3 regions of the Mesorhizobium sp. M0938 genome follow, and region 2 is predicted to be linked to each of the others. Evidence: riboswitches for the same ligand, from Rfam matches in the RefSeq annotation. Region 2 holds a riboswitch; each other region holds the start of a gene.
The links. A riboswitch is a leader RNA that binds a small molecule or an ion and turns the genes downstream of it on or off. The one in region 2 is predicted to bind thiamine pyrophosphate.

Region 1 (4,043 bases), on a different contig from region 2:
GAGCCAGTATGACCAGAGCGCATGTTCTTGTGCTGCGAGTTTGATGTAGCTTGGCGTGCCCTACCCGAGGGGCAGGTCACGCCCAGGCCCACGGGATCACACACCAACCCCAGCTAACCTGGTTTGAACGGAGCAAGCCTCCGACGCCGCCCTAATCAAAAACGCTGCAACAGATCCTTCAAATCAATTTACAAGATTTTTACAACCGTCAGTCGTTGACAATGGTACGGCACCCCGAGTCTGAGGTCCGGCACGGCCACAAAAGTGACACCGGTACCCTCGGACCGCCGCCAGCACGCAACATCGGGATTAACAGCAATGGTAAGAAGAAGAGCGCTCATATTGGTCGAAGGCCATAGGGGTACTGGTCAGCTATACGTCCAAGCGGCTCAGTGTCTTGGTCTTCATCCAATTACTCTGACGGCTGATCCACCTCGGTACGACTATCTTTCGGCGGAAAACGTTGAGGCAATCCGTGTCGACACTGGCAATCTCGAAGCGTTGGTCCGCGAAAGTTCGCGGCTGCGTGCTACCCACGACATTGTTGGCATTACTGGCTTTGCCGGGGACCATGAATCGATCTATGCGACAGTTGGCAAGCTTTGCCGGCATTTCGATCTACCGGGACCGAACCCTGAATCGATTGAACGAAGCTGCGACAAATTCAAGCAACGCCAACTCCTCGCGCAGGCCGGCGTTCCAATACCGGCTTATCGGTTGGCAACGAATGCGGCGGAGGTAGAAAGCTCGGCTGCAGAGATCGGCCTGCCCGTGATTCTTAAGCCGGCAGTAGGCAGCGGCAGCATAGGTGTCCGATTGTGCCGCAGCCTCGAAGACGTAGCCGAACATACGACCTATCTATTGGGCGGAAAGCACATATGGCGGTCTACACCGAAAATACTCGTCGAAGAATTCGCACAGGGCCCGTTCTATAGCATTAATGTTATGGGGAATGAGGTCGTTGCGATTTGCGCCAATGACTTTGGTCCCCTCCCCCATTTCGTCATACGTGAGGTGACGTATCCGGCCCTGCTAACCGATCAGGAGCGTGAGCGCATCGCCGATGTTTCGCTGAGCTGTTTGCGGGCTCTCGGCCTTGGCTGGGGGCCAACTAACGTTGAACTCCGGTGCACGAAACGCGGCCCAGTTGTCATTGAAGTCAATCCGCGTCTTAGTGGCGCGCCCGACCCTCAACTGGTCCAGTTAGCTTACGGTGTCGACCTCGTCACCGAGCACATCAAGCTTGTCATTGGCGAGGAATGGGATCTGCGCAAAAAGCATTCGCATACTGCGGCCGCGCGATTCCTGCTTCCTGGTCAAGATGGCACCCTGGACTGGATTGGTGGCGACACTCAGGCAGCTGCTATATCAGGTGTGGCCGAGGTCAAATTGAATGTTGAACCCAAGACACCGATCGTCAGGAAGGGGGATTTCCGAGACTGGATTGGACATGTCATTGCCACTTCGCCCAGCCGTGCTGAAACCGAGGGCGCCCTTCAGCGAGCGGTCGACTTGATCGATTGGTCGATCACCCCTTTTCCGGCGACAATAGGAGGTGATCGAGAGCACGATGTTTGTGGGGCGTTCGGGCGGCCCACCAGTTCTGTTCCGATCAGGCATTGACGGCTTAAGATCCTTGAAACGCAGCAGTTCCGTCTACGTCAATGTCATTTGACGAGGCAAATGCAGCTTTGGCCACACCTGCCCTATCTGCCGCGGAACTTCTCCGCGACCCGTGGCGAGGCCATCGGCCCAATTTGGGCCCAATTTGATTGCCGCCCACCGCCGCCGCAGGACGAACATGCGCTTGACAAGACAACCCCGGCCCGTTCAACTTGAGGCATTCACCAGGGGAGTCCCGGCAAGGGGCTGAGATACTGCTGGCTTTCGCGGCGCAGTGACCCGTTGAACCTGATCCAGTTCATACTGGCGTAGGGACGGTGCAAGCGCTTTGCGGGAGTTCACGCCCGAAGTCCTGTTTCGGCAGGTCGACAGAAGCGTCTTTTCATCCTTCCGGCACAGAACTGGGTCTCCAATGCATGAGCAAAGGAGCCTCAAGATGAATGCCCTCACCCCCGCCGTGTCGACGGGACCACTGCCCGCCTCGCGGAAAATCCACAAGCCCGGCGTCCTCTACCCGCAGATCAGGGTGCCGATGCGCGAGATTTCCGTCCATCCCACGGCCGGCGAGCCGCCCGTCACCGTCTACGATCCGTCGGGCCCCTATACCGATCCGGCTGTCGAAACCAGCATCGAAAAAGGCCTGGCCCGGCTTCGCCACGAATGGATCTTGGCGCGCGGCGATGTCGAGGGCTGCGACGGCCGCCATGTCCGGCCGGAGGACAACGGATTCGCGACGGGCGAACGCCTGACGCCAGAATTTCCCATCCGCCACCGACCGCTCAGGGCCAAAGCAGGCAAGGCGGTGACGCAGCTTGCCTACGCGCGCGCCGGCATCATCACACCCGAAATGGAGTTCGTCGCCATCCGCGAGAACCTTGGTCGCGAGATCCTGCGCGGCAAGCTTGAGCGCGACGGCGAGGCTTTCGGCGCGACGCTGCCCGATTTCGTCACGCCCGAATTCGCCCGCGACGAGGTGGCGCGCGGACGGGCGATCATTCCCGCCAACATCAACCATCCCGAAAGCGAGCCGATGATCATCGGCCGTAATTTCCTGGTGAAGATCAACGCCAATATCGGTAACTCCGCCGTCACATCGTCGATGGCTGAAGAGGTCGAAAAGATGGTGTGGGCGATCCGCTGGGGCGCCGATACGGTGATGGACCTGTCGACCGGCCGCAACATCCACAACATCCGCGACTGGATCGTGCGCAACGCGCCGGTACCGATCGGCACGGTGCCGCTCTACCAGGCGCTCGAGAAGGTTGGCGGCATTGCCGAGGATCTGACCTGGGAGGTGTACCGCGACACGCTGATCGAACAGGCCGAGCAAGGCGTCGACTATTTCACCATCCACGCCGGCGTGCGGCTGCATTACATCCCGCTGACCGTCGACCGGGTCACGGGTATCGTCTCGCGCGGCGGCTCGATCATGGCCAAATGGTGCCTGCACCATCACCGGGAAAGCTTCCTCTACGAGCACTTCGCGGAGATCTGCGACATCGCCAGAGCCTACGACGTCTCCTTCTCGCTCGGCGACGGCCTTCGTCCGGGCTCGATCGCCGATGCCAACGACGCGGCGCAGTTCGCCGAGTTGGAAACGCTCGGCGAGCTGACGCAGATCGCCTGGGCGAAGGATTGCCAGGTGATGATCGAGGGGCCTGGCCACGTGCCGATGCACAAAATCAAGGCGAACATGGACAAGCAACTCGCCGTCTGCGGCGAGGCGCCGTTCTATACGCTTGGACCGCTGACGACCGACATCGCGCCGGGCTATGACCACATCACCTCAGGCATTGGCGCCGCGATGATCGGCTGGTTCGGCACCGCCATGCTCTGCTACGTCACGCCCAAGGAGCATCTCGGCCTTCCCGATCGCAACGACGTCAAGATCGGCGTGATCACCTACAAGATCGCCGCCCACGCCGCCGACCTGGCGAAGGGCCATCCGGCAGCGAAAGTCAGGGATGATGCGCTTTCCCGCGCGCGCTTCGAGTTCCGCTGGGAGGACCAGTTCAACCTGTCGCTCGATCCGGAAACGGCGCGGTCCTTCCACGACCAGACTTTGCCCAAGGAAGCGCACAAGGTGGCGCATTTCTGCTCGATGTGCGGACCGAAATTCTGCTCGATGCGTATCTCTCACGACATCCGTGCCGAGGCGCAGAAAGAGGGCATGGCGGCGATGGCGGCGAAATACCGCGAGGGCGGCGATCTCTACCTGCCGGCGGACGAGACCGGCGCACCGCTCATACCTCAGCCACGTGAGCCATCATGAAGGTCTTGGTCAAAGGGGCCGGCGTTGCCGGCCTCACCGTCGCCTTCGAGTTCGCCGCACGCGGCGCGGTGGTTACCGTTGCCGAGACAAGGCCTGCCCTTGGCGGCAATGCGTCGTGGTTCGCCGGTGGCATGTTGGCGCCGTGGTG
Region 2 (4,043 bases):
CAACGAAACCAACATCAAGCTGATCTGGTACTACAACAACGTGCTCGGCCGGCCGGAGAAGAAGAAGATCATCTCGCGCTGGCGCGGCTATCACGGCTCCGGCGTCATGACCGGATCGCTGACCGGGCTCGACCTGTTCCACAACGCCTTCGACCTGCCGCGTGCGCCGATCCTGCACACCGAGGCGCCCTACTATTTCCGCCGCGCCGACCGCTCGCTGAGCGAGGAGCAGTTCTCGCAGTATTGCGCCGATAAGCTCGAAGAGATGATCCTGGCTGAGGGCCCGGACACGGTTGCCGCTTTTATCGGAGAGCCGATCCTCGGCACCGGCGGCATCGTGCCGCCGCCCGCCCTCTACTGGGAAAAAATCCAGGCGGTTCTGAAGAAGTACGACGTGCTGCTGGTTGCCGACGAAGTGGTCACCGGCTTCGGCCGGCTGGGCACCATGTTCGGCTCCGACCATTACGGCATCAAGCCCGACCTGATCACCATCGCCAAGGGCCTGACCTCGGCCTATGCGCCGCTGTCGGGCGTCATCGTCGCGGACAAGGTCTGGCAAGTGCTGGTGCAGGGCTCCGACAAGCTCGGCTCGCTCGGCCACGGCTGGACCTATTCGGCGCACCCAATCTGCGTTGCCGCCGGTGTCGCCAACCTGGAACTGATCGACGAGATGGACCTGGTGACCAACGCCGGCGAGACCGGCGCCTATTTCCTTGCCGAACTGGCGAAAGCCGTCGGCGGCCACAAAAACGTCGGCGAGGTACGCGGCGACGGCATGCTGGCGGCAATCGAGTTCGTTGCCGACAAGGACGACCGCGTGTTCTTCGACGCCTCGCAGAAGATCGGGCCGCAGGTCGCGACCGCTCTTGCGGCAAGCGGCGTCATCGGTCGCGCCATGCCGCAGGGCGACATTCTGGGCTTCGCGCCGCCGCTCTGCCTGACGCGCGAAGAGGCCGACATCGTCGTCTCCAAGACGGCCGATGCGGTGAAAAGCGTGTTTGCGGCTCTTTAGTCACTGTCGATCGGCGCTGCCCTCATCCGCCCGCCGGCACCTTCTCCCTGAAGAACGGGGAGAAGATAAGGGTGAGGGGCAGCGCGAACTTGCATTGTCTGGAGACCGCCGTTTGCAGGCCGGCTGATATCGACACCTACCGAGGGCTCGGGCTGTTCGCCGACACGGTGAGATCGAGCGCGACATGGCCCTGCGGCGCGCCGAAGCGAAGGAAGGCCTCCGACAACGTCGCGAACACCGGCCCGGCATCGCCCCTCAGCTTCGTGCAGAAATTCTTCGACCTGTCGAAGACGCCCGAAGTCTTGAGAAATTCGATGCAGCCGTAGATCTCGTCCATGTGATGGCCCTCGCCGAGCGGATAGAGCGAGAACTGTGCGGCGACCTCTTGTCCGAGTTTTTTCGCACTGTCGACATGCGCCCGCGCCGCGTCGATGCGCTCGGCCAGGGACAGTTTATGGCTGCTGCCGGAAATCGGCGTGCAGATCGGATCGTCGGGCTCGCCCGGACAGCCACGCGACACCGCTGCCGACAACACGCAGTGCACGCCGCTCGCCGCTGCCGATGCGAACAGATCGCGCATGGCCGGGAAAAGCTGTTCCGGCGGACCGACGATCAGCGTCGAAATGTCGTCGGTTTCGATGCGGAAATTCGGGCGATAGGGATCCATCGCCGAAAGCGCCCCAAGGATGACGCCGACGAAATCGTCGCACATCGGATAGAGGGAAATCTGTGCACCTGAAAACATTGTCGCCTCGCTCCGCTGGCATTACCCAGATCAGCTTGAGGGACCGAAGGCTTGACGCCCACCATCTCAGCCCCGGCAATACGGAGCGCCCCTGTCGATATCGGTGGACGTAGCACCGGCGCAAAGGATGTTCAAGTATGATCCAGTGCCAATCGCAACGCCAATTCAGCCTCTGCCTTCGGGTGGCCTGTTCAGCCCTGTGACCCGACCTGTTCGGCGGCGGCTTCGAGCGATCTTTCGAATGCGTCGACCATCTGATCGACCTGAGGCTCGGTGATGATCAGCGGCGGGCAGAAGGCCAGCGCGTCGCCCATGTTGCGCGAGATGACGCCGTTCTGCTGCAGGAAGCCATTGACGAGCCCGCCCAGCGCGCCGGCGGTCTCCCACGGGGTCTTGTTCGCCTTGTCGCCGACCAGTTCGACTGCCGCGATCAGGCCGACACCGCGTACCTCGCCGACAAGCGGGTGCGAAGCGAGGTTGCGCAACCGTTTCTGCATATGCGCGCCGACCGTGCGCGCATTGCCGACAAGATCGCGCTCCTCGATCAGCTTCAGGTTCTCGAACGCGACCGCCGCCGCGACGGGATGGCCGCCGCCGGTGAAGCCGTGCCCGAAGGTGCCGATGCGATTGCTTTCGTCGGCAATCGGCTCAAAAACCTTTTCGTTGATCAGCAGGGCCGAGATCGGCAGGTACGACGAAGAAATCTGCTTCGACAGCACCATGATGTCGGGCCTGATGCCGAAGGTCTGCGAGCCGAACATCTCGCCGGTTCGGCCAAAGCCACAGATGACTTCGTCGGCGACGAGCAGGATGTCGTATTTCGACAGTACCGCCTGGATCTTCTCCCAATAGCCGGCCGGCGGAACGATGACGCCGCCGGCGCCCATGATCGGTTCGCCGAAGAAGGCGGCAATGGTTTGCGGTCCCTCGGCCAGGATCAGCCTTTCCAGATCGTCGGCAAGCCGGCTTGAAAACTGCTCTTCGCTCTCGCCCGGCAGCGCCTCGCGCCAGTGGTGCGGCGTCGAGGTGTGCAGCACATTGGCGATCGGCAGGTCGAAGGATATGTGGTTGTTGGGCAGGCCGGTCAGGCTCGCTGAAGCAATGGTGACGCCGTGATAGCCGCGATTGCGGCTGATGATCTTCTTGCGCGCCGGCTGGCCGAGCGCGTTCGACCGGTACCAGATCATCTTCATGGCCGTATCGTTGGCCTCGGAACCGGAATTGGTGAAATATGCCTTGCTCATCGGCACCGGCGCCATCTGCACCAGCTTCTCGGCGAGATCGATCAGCGGCGAATGCGATTTGGAGCCGAAGTCGTGATAGTAAGGCAGCTTGGACATCTGGCGCATCGCCGCATCGACCAGCCGCTTCTCCGAAAAGCCGACCGCGACGCTCCAAAGCCCGGCCATCGCCTCGATATAGCGGTTGCCGGCGAGATCCTCGACATAGATGCCGTCGCCCTTCTCGATGACGAGCGGCCCTGCCTCCTCATGCTTGCGGGCATTGGTGTAGCCGTGCATGTGGTAGCTGATGTCGCGAGCTTCGGGAGAATTCGGTCGAGCGTCCATGATGCCTCCTGTCCTGCATGCCGGGACGTAGGTCCGGAGCATCGGCAGGTATGCCCCTCTTGCATTATGCTGTTTGATGCAGCTGTTTCTTGTAGGGGTGTCAAGCCCTTTCCAAGGATTGCCGGATCGACGCAGACATGCAGAATTTCAGCTTCGAAGCCGCAGAACGCGAGAACCTGCGCGAAGCCGTCCACGCGCGTCGCCGGCACATGGCCACCGAACGGCTTATCAGGCATAACAACAAGGCTGAGGTGGCCTGATCATGGACCATGTCGACTGCATCGTCGCCGGCGCCGGCGTCGTTGGCCTGGCGATCGCGCGAGAGATGGCGCAGCGCGGCTTGGACACCCTGATCCTCGAGGCTGCGAACGCGATCGGCACCGGAACGAGCTCGCGCAATTCCGAGGTCATCCATGCCGGCATCTACTATCCTGCAGGGTCGCTGAAGGCCAAGCTCTGCGTGGCAGGCCGGGAAAAGCTCTACCGTTATTGCGAGGAGCGGGCGGTCCCGCATGCGCGCTGCGGCAAGCTCATTGTCGCCACGGATGCCGAACAGGAGCCGGTGCTCGCTTCCATCCTGGCCAACGCCTCTGCTTGCGGCGCGGGCGACCTGGTGCCCTTGACCGCCGCCGAGGTGCGCAGGCTGGAGCCCAAGCTGCGATGCACTGCGGCCCTGCTGTCTCCCGCCACCGGCATCATCGACAGCCACGCCCTGATG
Region 3 (4,043 bases), on a different contig from region 2:
GCGGCACTGCGAAGAGCTGCAGGATGAAGCCGCGGCCGAAGAACCGCGGATGCCTCGACAGCGCCCGCGCAACGAACAACGCCGGCACGACGGAGAACAGCGTCGAGAGAAGCGCCTGCCACAGGGTGAAACGGGCGATGCGGAAGAGGTAGGAATCAAAGGCCGACGCGGCGCCGGACAGGTCGCGCGCGCCCTCGACGATGAGACCGGCAAACGCACCGCCGATCAGCAATGCGATAGCGGCGAGCGCAAGAATGCCGGCGGTGATGCGGGAATCCGATGATGGCGCGCGTTGCACGCTAGACCACCAGATTCGAGATTCTTAGCGAGGATTGCGTTCCTTCGCGCCCCCCTCTGTCCTGCCCTCTTTGCCACCACTTGGCATCTCCCCCACGAGGGGGGAGATTGGCAGGTTCAGCGCTCCGCTCATTCCGGCAATGTCGGAGATTGGCGAAAGCCGGCATGACGGCCGATCTCCCCCCTTGTGGGGGAGATGTCCGGCAGGACAGAGGGGGGCGCCGTAGAGTGATCATCGTCAATCAGAAGCTACTTGCTCATCACCGACAGCCATTCGTCGACCCAGGCCTTGCGGTTGGCGGCGACCTCTTCGGGGCTGAACAGCAAGGTCTTGGTGGGCTTGACCAATTTGTCGAAAGCCGGGTTGAGTGGCTTGTCGGTTTTCCCGGCCGGGAACATCCAGTTCGTCTCGGGGATGACGTTCTGGAATTTCGGCCCGGTCATGAAGGTCAGGAACTTTTGCGCCAGCGGGTTCTTCGCGCCTGACGTGGTGATGCCGGCGACCTCGATCTGCAGATATTCGCCCTCCTCGAAGGAGGCCGCCTGATAGCGTTCGGTGTTCTCGGCGACCATGTGATAGGCCGGCGACGTGGTGTAGGACAGCACCATCGGCGCCTCGCCCTTAGTGAATAGGCCATAGGCCTCGCTCCAGCCCGGCGTCACGGTGAGCACCTTTGCCCTGAGCTTGGCCCAGGCTTCCGGCGCCTTGTCGCCATAGACCGACCTCACCCATAACAGCAGGCCGAGACCTGGCGTTGAGGTGCGCGGATCCTGGATGACTATCTTCTCATCGGCATTGCCCTCGACCAATTCCTTCAGGCTTTTCGGCGGGGTCTTCAGCTTTTCGGTGTCGTAGACGACGGCGAAATAGCCATAGTCGAACGGCACGAAAATATCGTCGCTCCAGCCCCCCGGCACTTTGACGTCCGACACCGGGCCATGCGGCGAAAACAGGCCGGTGGCCTTGGCTTCCACCGTCAGATTGGTATCGAGGCCGAGCACGATGTCGGCCTTGGTCGCGGCCCCTTCCAGTCTGACGCGGTTGAGCAGCGCGACGCCGTCGGCGACCGCGACGAATTCGAGAGAACAGCCGCATTCCGCCTCGAACGCCTTCTTCACCGCGGGGCCTGGACCCCACTCGGCGGTGAAGCTCTCATAGGTATAGACGGTGAGTTTCTCCTGCGCGGATGCCGGCCCGGTGCCGCCCAGAATGGATGCCGCAAGCAGCATTGCCGAAACAAGAGAGTATAACAGCGTGCGCATCGGCGCCTCCTTCGTTGGCATTGAAAGGAATTGAGGCGTCGGGTTGTCCGAAACGTCTAATCCCTCCGCCGGTACAAACCGGATCAGGTTCAGCGGGTTGGCATTGTTGCCTCTCAGCCGGTCCGCGAAGATCGCGTCCAGCACCCCGTTAGAGCGTTTCGACACATAGGCCCGGCCGAAGTGCTGCGCAAGCTGAAGTTTGCAGGGCATCCGGAGCACGGCCTTCCGTTTCGCAAGCAGGGCTGGTAAGGGCCACGCATATGAGCAAATTTACCATCCTGCTTGGCGGCGATCTTATCCGCACGCCGCTGCTCGACCGCCAGGTCGAAGGCTCCCGTGTCATCGCCGCCGACGCCGGCATCGGCCATGCTCGGACGCTGGGCCTGACGCCGGAACTCTGGGTCGGCGACTTTGATTCGGTGCCGGCGGATTTGCCGGACGATCTGGCCGCCGTACCCCGCCAGGTCTTTCCGGCAGAAAAGGACAAGACCGACGGCGAACTGGCTATCGCCGCCGCGCTCGAACGCGGCGCGACCAGCCTCGTGCTCGCCGGCGCGTTCGGCGGCAAGCGCACCGACCACGCCTTCCTGCACCTCGCGCTCAGCATCCGACTGGCCGAGGCAGGCATAGAGGTGCTTTTGACTAGCGGCGCACAGGAAGGCATCCCCTTGCTTCCCGGAAAGACCGGCTTCGATTACACCGACGGCACGCTGTTTTCGATCCTCGGCTTCTCCGACCTTTCCGGCCTGACCGTTACCGGCGCCAAATGGCCGCTGAACCATGTCGAAGTGGCGTTCGGCTCGTCGTTGACCATTTCCAACGAAGTCAAGGGCCGGCTCGAAATCGCGCTGGGCAGCGGCCGCGCGCTGTTGCTCGCCCATCCTTTTCCCCTACCTGAAAGCTGACATGGCGCCGCCACTTCTCAATCTCGACGGGATAAAACTGACCTTCGGTGGCACACCGCTGCTCGACGGGGCGGAGCTGACGGCGTCGGCGGGCGACAAGATCGCTTTGGTCGGCCGCAACGGTTCGGGCAAGTCGACATTGCTGAAGATCGCTGCGGGATTGATCGAGCCGCAGGATGGCGAGGTGTTCCGCCAGCCTTCGGCGACAGTGCGCTACCTGCCGCAAATGCCCGACATGGACGGTTTCGCCAGCGTCCGCGCCTATGTCGAGGCGGGGCTCGGACCCGCTGACGATCCTTACCGTGCCACCTACTTGATGGAGCACCTTGGCCTGTCCGGCGAGGAACGGCCGGGCGATCTGTCTGGCGGCGAGGCGCGGCGCGCCGCCCTTGCCCGTGTCATGGCGCCGGAGCCCGACATTCTTCTCCTCGATGAGCCGACCAACCATCTTGACCTCCAGGTTATCGAATGGCTGGAGGAGGAGCTTGCCCGCACCTCTTCGGCGCTGATTGTCATCTCGCACGACCGTCGCTTCCTCGAGCGCGTATCGCGCGCCACCATCTGGCTCGACCGCGGCCAGACCCGCCGGCTGGACAAGGGCTTTGGCCATTTCGAGGAATGGCGTGACACCGTGCTGGAAGAGGAAGAGCGCGAGCAGCACAAGCTCGGCCGCCAGATCGTGCGCGAAGAGCACTGGCTGCGCTATGGTGTGACGGCAAGGCGCAAGCGCAACATGCGCCGGCTCGGCGAGTTGCAGACCATGCGCCAGCGCTTTCGCGGCCATCGCGGCGCCGAGGGCGCGGCGACCATGGTGGCAAGCGACGCCGCCGAATCCGGCAAGCTGGTCATCGAGGCCAAGAACATCGAGAAAAGTTTTGGCGACCTCACCGTGGTGAAGGGCTTCTCGACCCGCATCCAGCGCGGCGACCGTGTCGGCTTGGTCGGGCCGAACGGCGCCGGCAAGACGACGCTCTTGAAGATGCTGACCGGTGAATTGAAGCCGGACTTAGGCATGGTGCGGCTCGGCACCAATCTTGAGATCGCCACGCTCGACCAGAAGCGCGAGGCGGTCGATCCGGCCGAAACGCTGGCGCAATACCTCACCGACGGGCGCGGCGAGAACCTTGTCATCAATGGCGAGCAGCGCCACGTCGTCTCCTATATGAAGGATTTCCTGTTCAAACCGGAACAGGCGCGCACGCCGGTGCGTGAGCTTTCGGGCGGCGAGCGGGCACGGTTGCTGCTGGCTCGTGTTTTGGCGCGGCCGGCGAACCTTCTGGTGCTCGACGAGCCGACCAACGATCTCGACATGGAGACGCTGGAACTGCTGCAGGAACTGGTCGCCGGTTTTGCCGGTACTGTCATCCTGGTCAGCCACGACCGCGATTTCCTCGACCGCACCGTGACCAGCCTGATTGCACCTGATGGCGATGGCCGCTGGATCGAGTATGCCGGCGGCTATTCGGACATGCTGGCGCAACGCGGCGGCACCAGGTTGGACGACCGCAGGGCGCGGACGAAGCCTGAAATTGGTGACGCGGTGCCGGCAAGAAAGGCTGAGGCGTTGCCGAAGGGCCC

Region 1: it holds a riboswitch for thiamine pyrophosphate, as region 2 does, so the genes downstream of both, thiC (phosphomethylpyrimidine synthase ThiC) here and NKH73_RS11605 (YkoF family thiamine/hydroxymethylpyrimidine-binding protein) in region 2, are expected to answer to the same signal.
Region 3: it holds a riboswitch for thiamine pyrophosphate, as region 2 does, so the genes downstream of both, thiB (thiamine ABC transporter substrate binding subunit) here and NKH73_RS11605 (YkoF family thiamine/hydroxymethylpyrimidine-binding protein) in region 2, are expected to answer to the same signal.

What each region holds. Positions count from the first base shown of each region.
Region 1 is NZ_JAMYNS010000030.1:30,368-34,410, forward strand. It holds gene NKH73_RS30920 (ATP-grasp domain-containing protein) at 319-1,623, shown strand; TPP riboswitch at 1,840-1,956, shown strand; gene thiC (phosphomethylpyrimidine synthase ThiC) at 2,060-3,895, shown strand; gene thiO (glycine oxidase ThiO) at 3,892-4,043, shown strand, end outside.
Region 2 is NZ_JAMYNS010000005.1:353,071-357,113, reverse strand. It holds gene NKH73_RS11610 (aspartate aminotransferase family protein) at 1-1,012, shown strand, start outside; gene NKH73_RS11605 (YkoF family thiamine/hydroxymethylpyrimidine-binding protein) at 1,149-1,757, opposite strand; TPP riboswitch at 1,748-1,860, opposite strand; gene NKH73_RS11600 (aspartate aminotransferase family protein) at 1,949-3,325, opposite strand; gene NKH73_RS11595 (hypothetical protein) at 3,463-3,585, shown strand; gene NKH73_RS11590 (NAD(P)/FAD-dependent oxidoreductase) at 3,588-4,043, shown strand, end outside.
Region 3 is NZ_JAMYNS010000002.1:170,655-174,697, forward strand. It holds gene thiP (thiamine/thiamine pyrophosphate ABC transporter permease) at 1-298, opposite strand, end outside; gene thiB (thiamine ABC transporter substrate binding subunit) at 547-1,560, opposite strand; TPP riboswitch at 1,604-1,718, opposite strand; gene NKH73_RS03510 (thiamine diphosphokinase) at 1,821-2,465, shown strand; gene NKH73_RS03515 (ABC-F family ATP-binding cassette domain-containing protein) at 2,467-4,043, shown strand, end outside.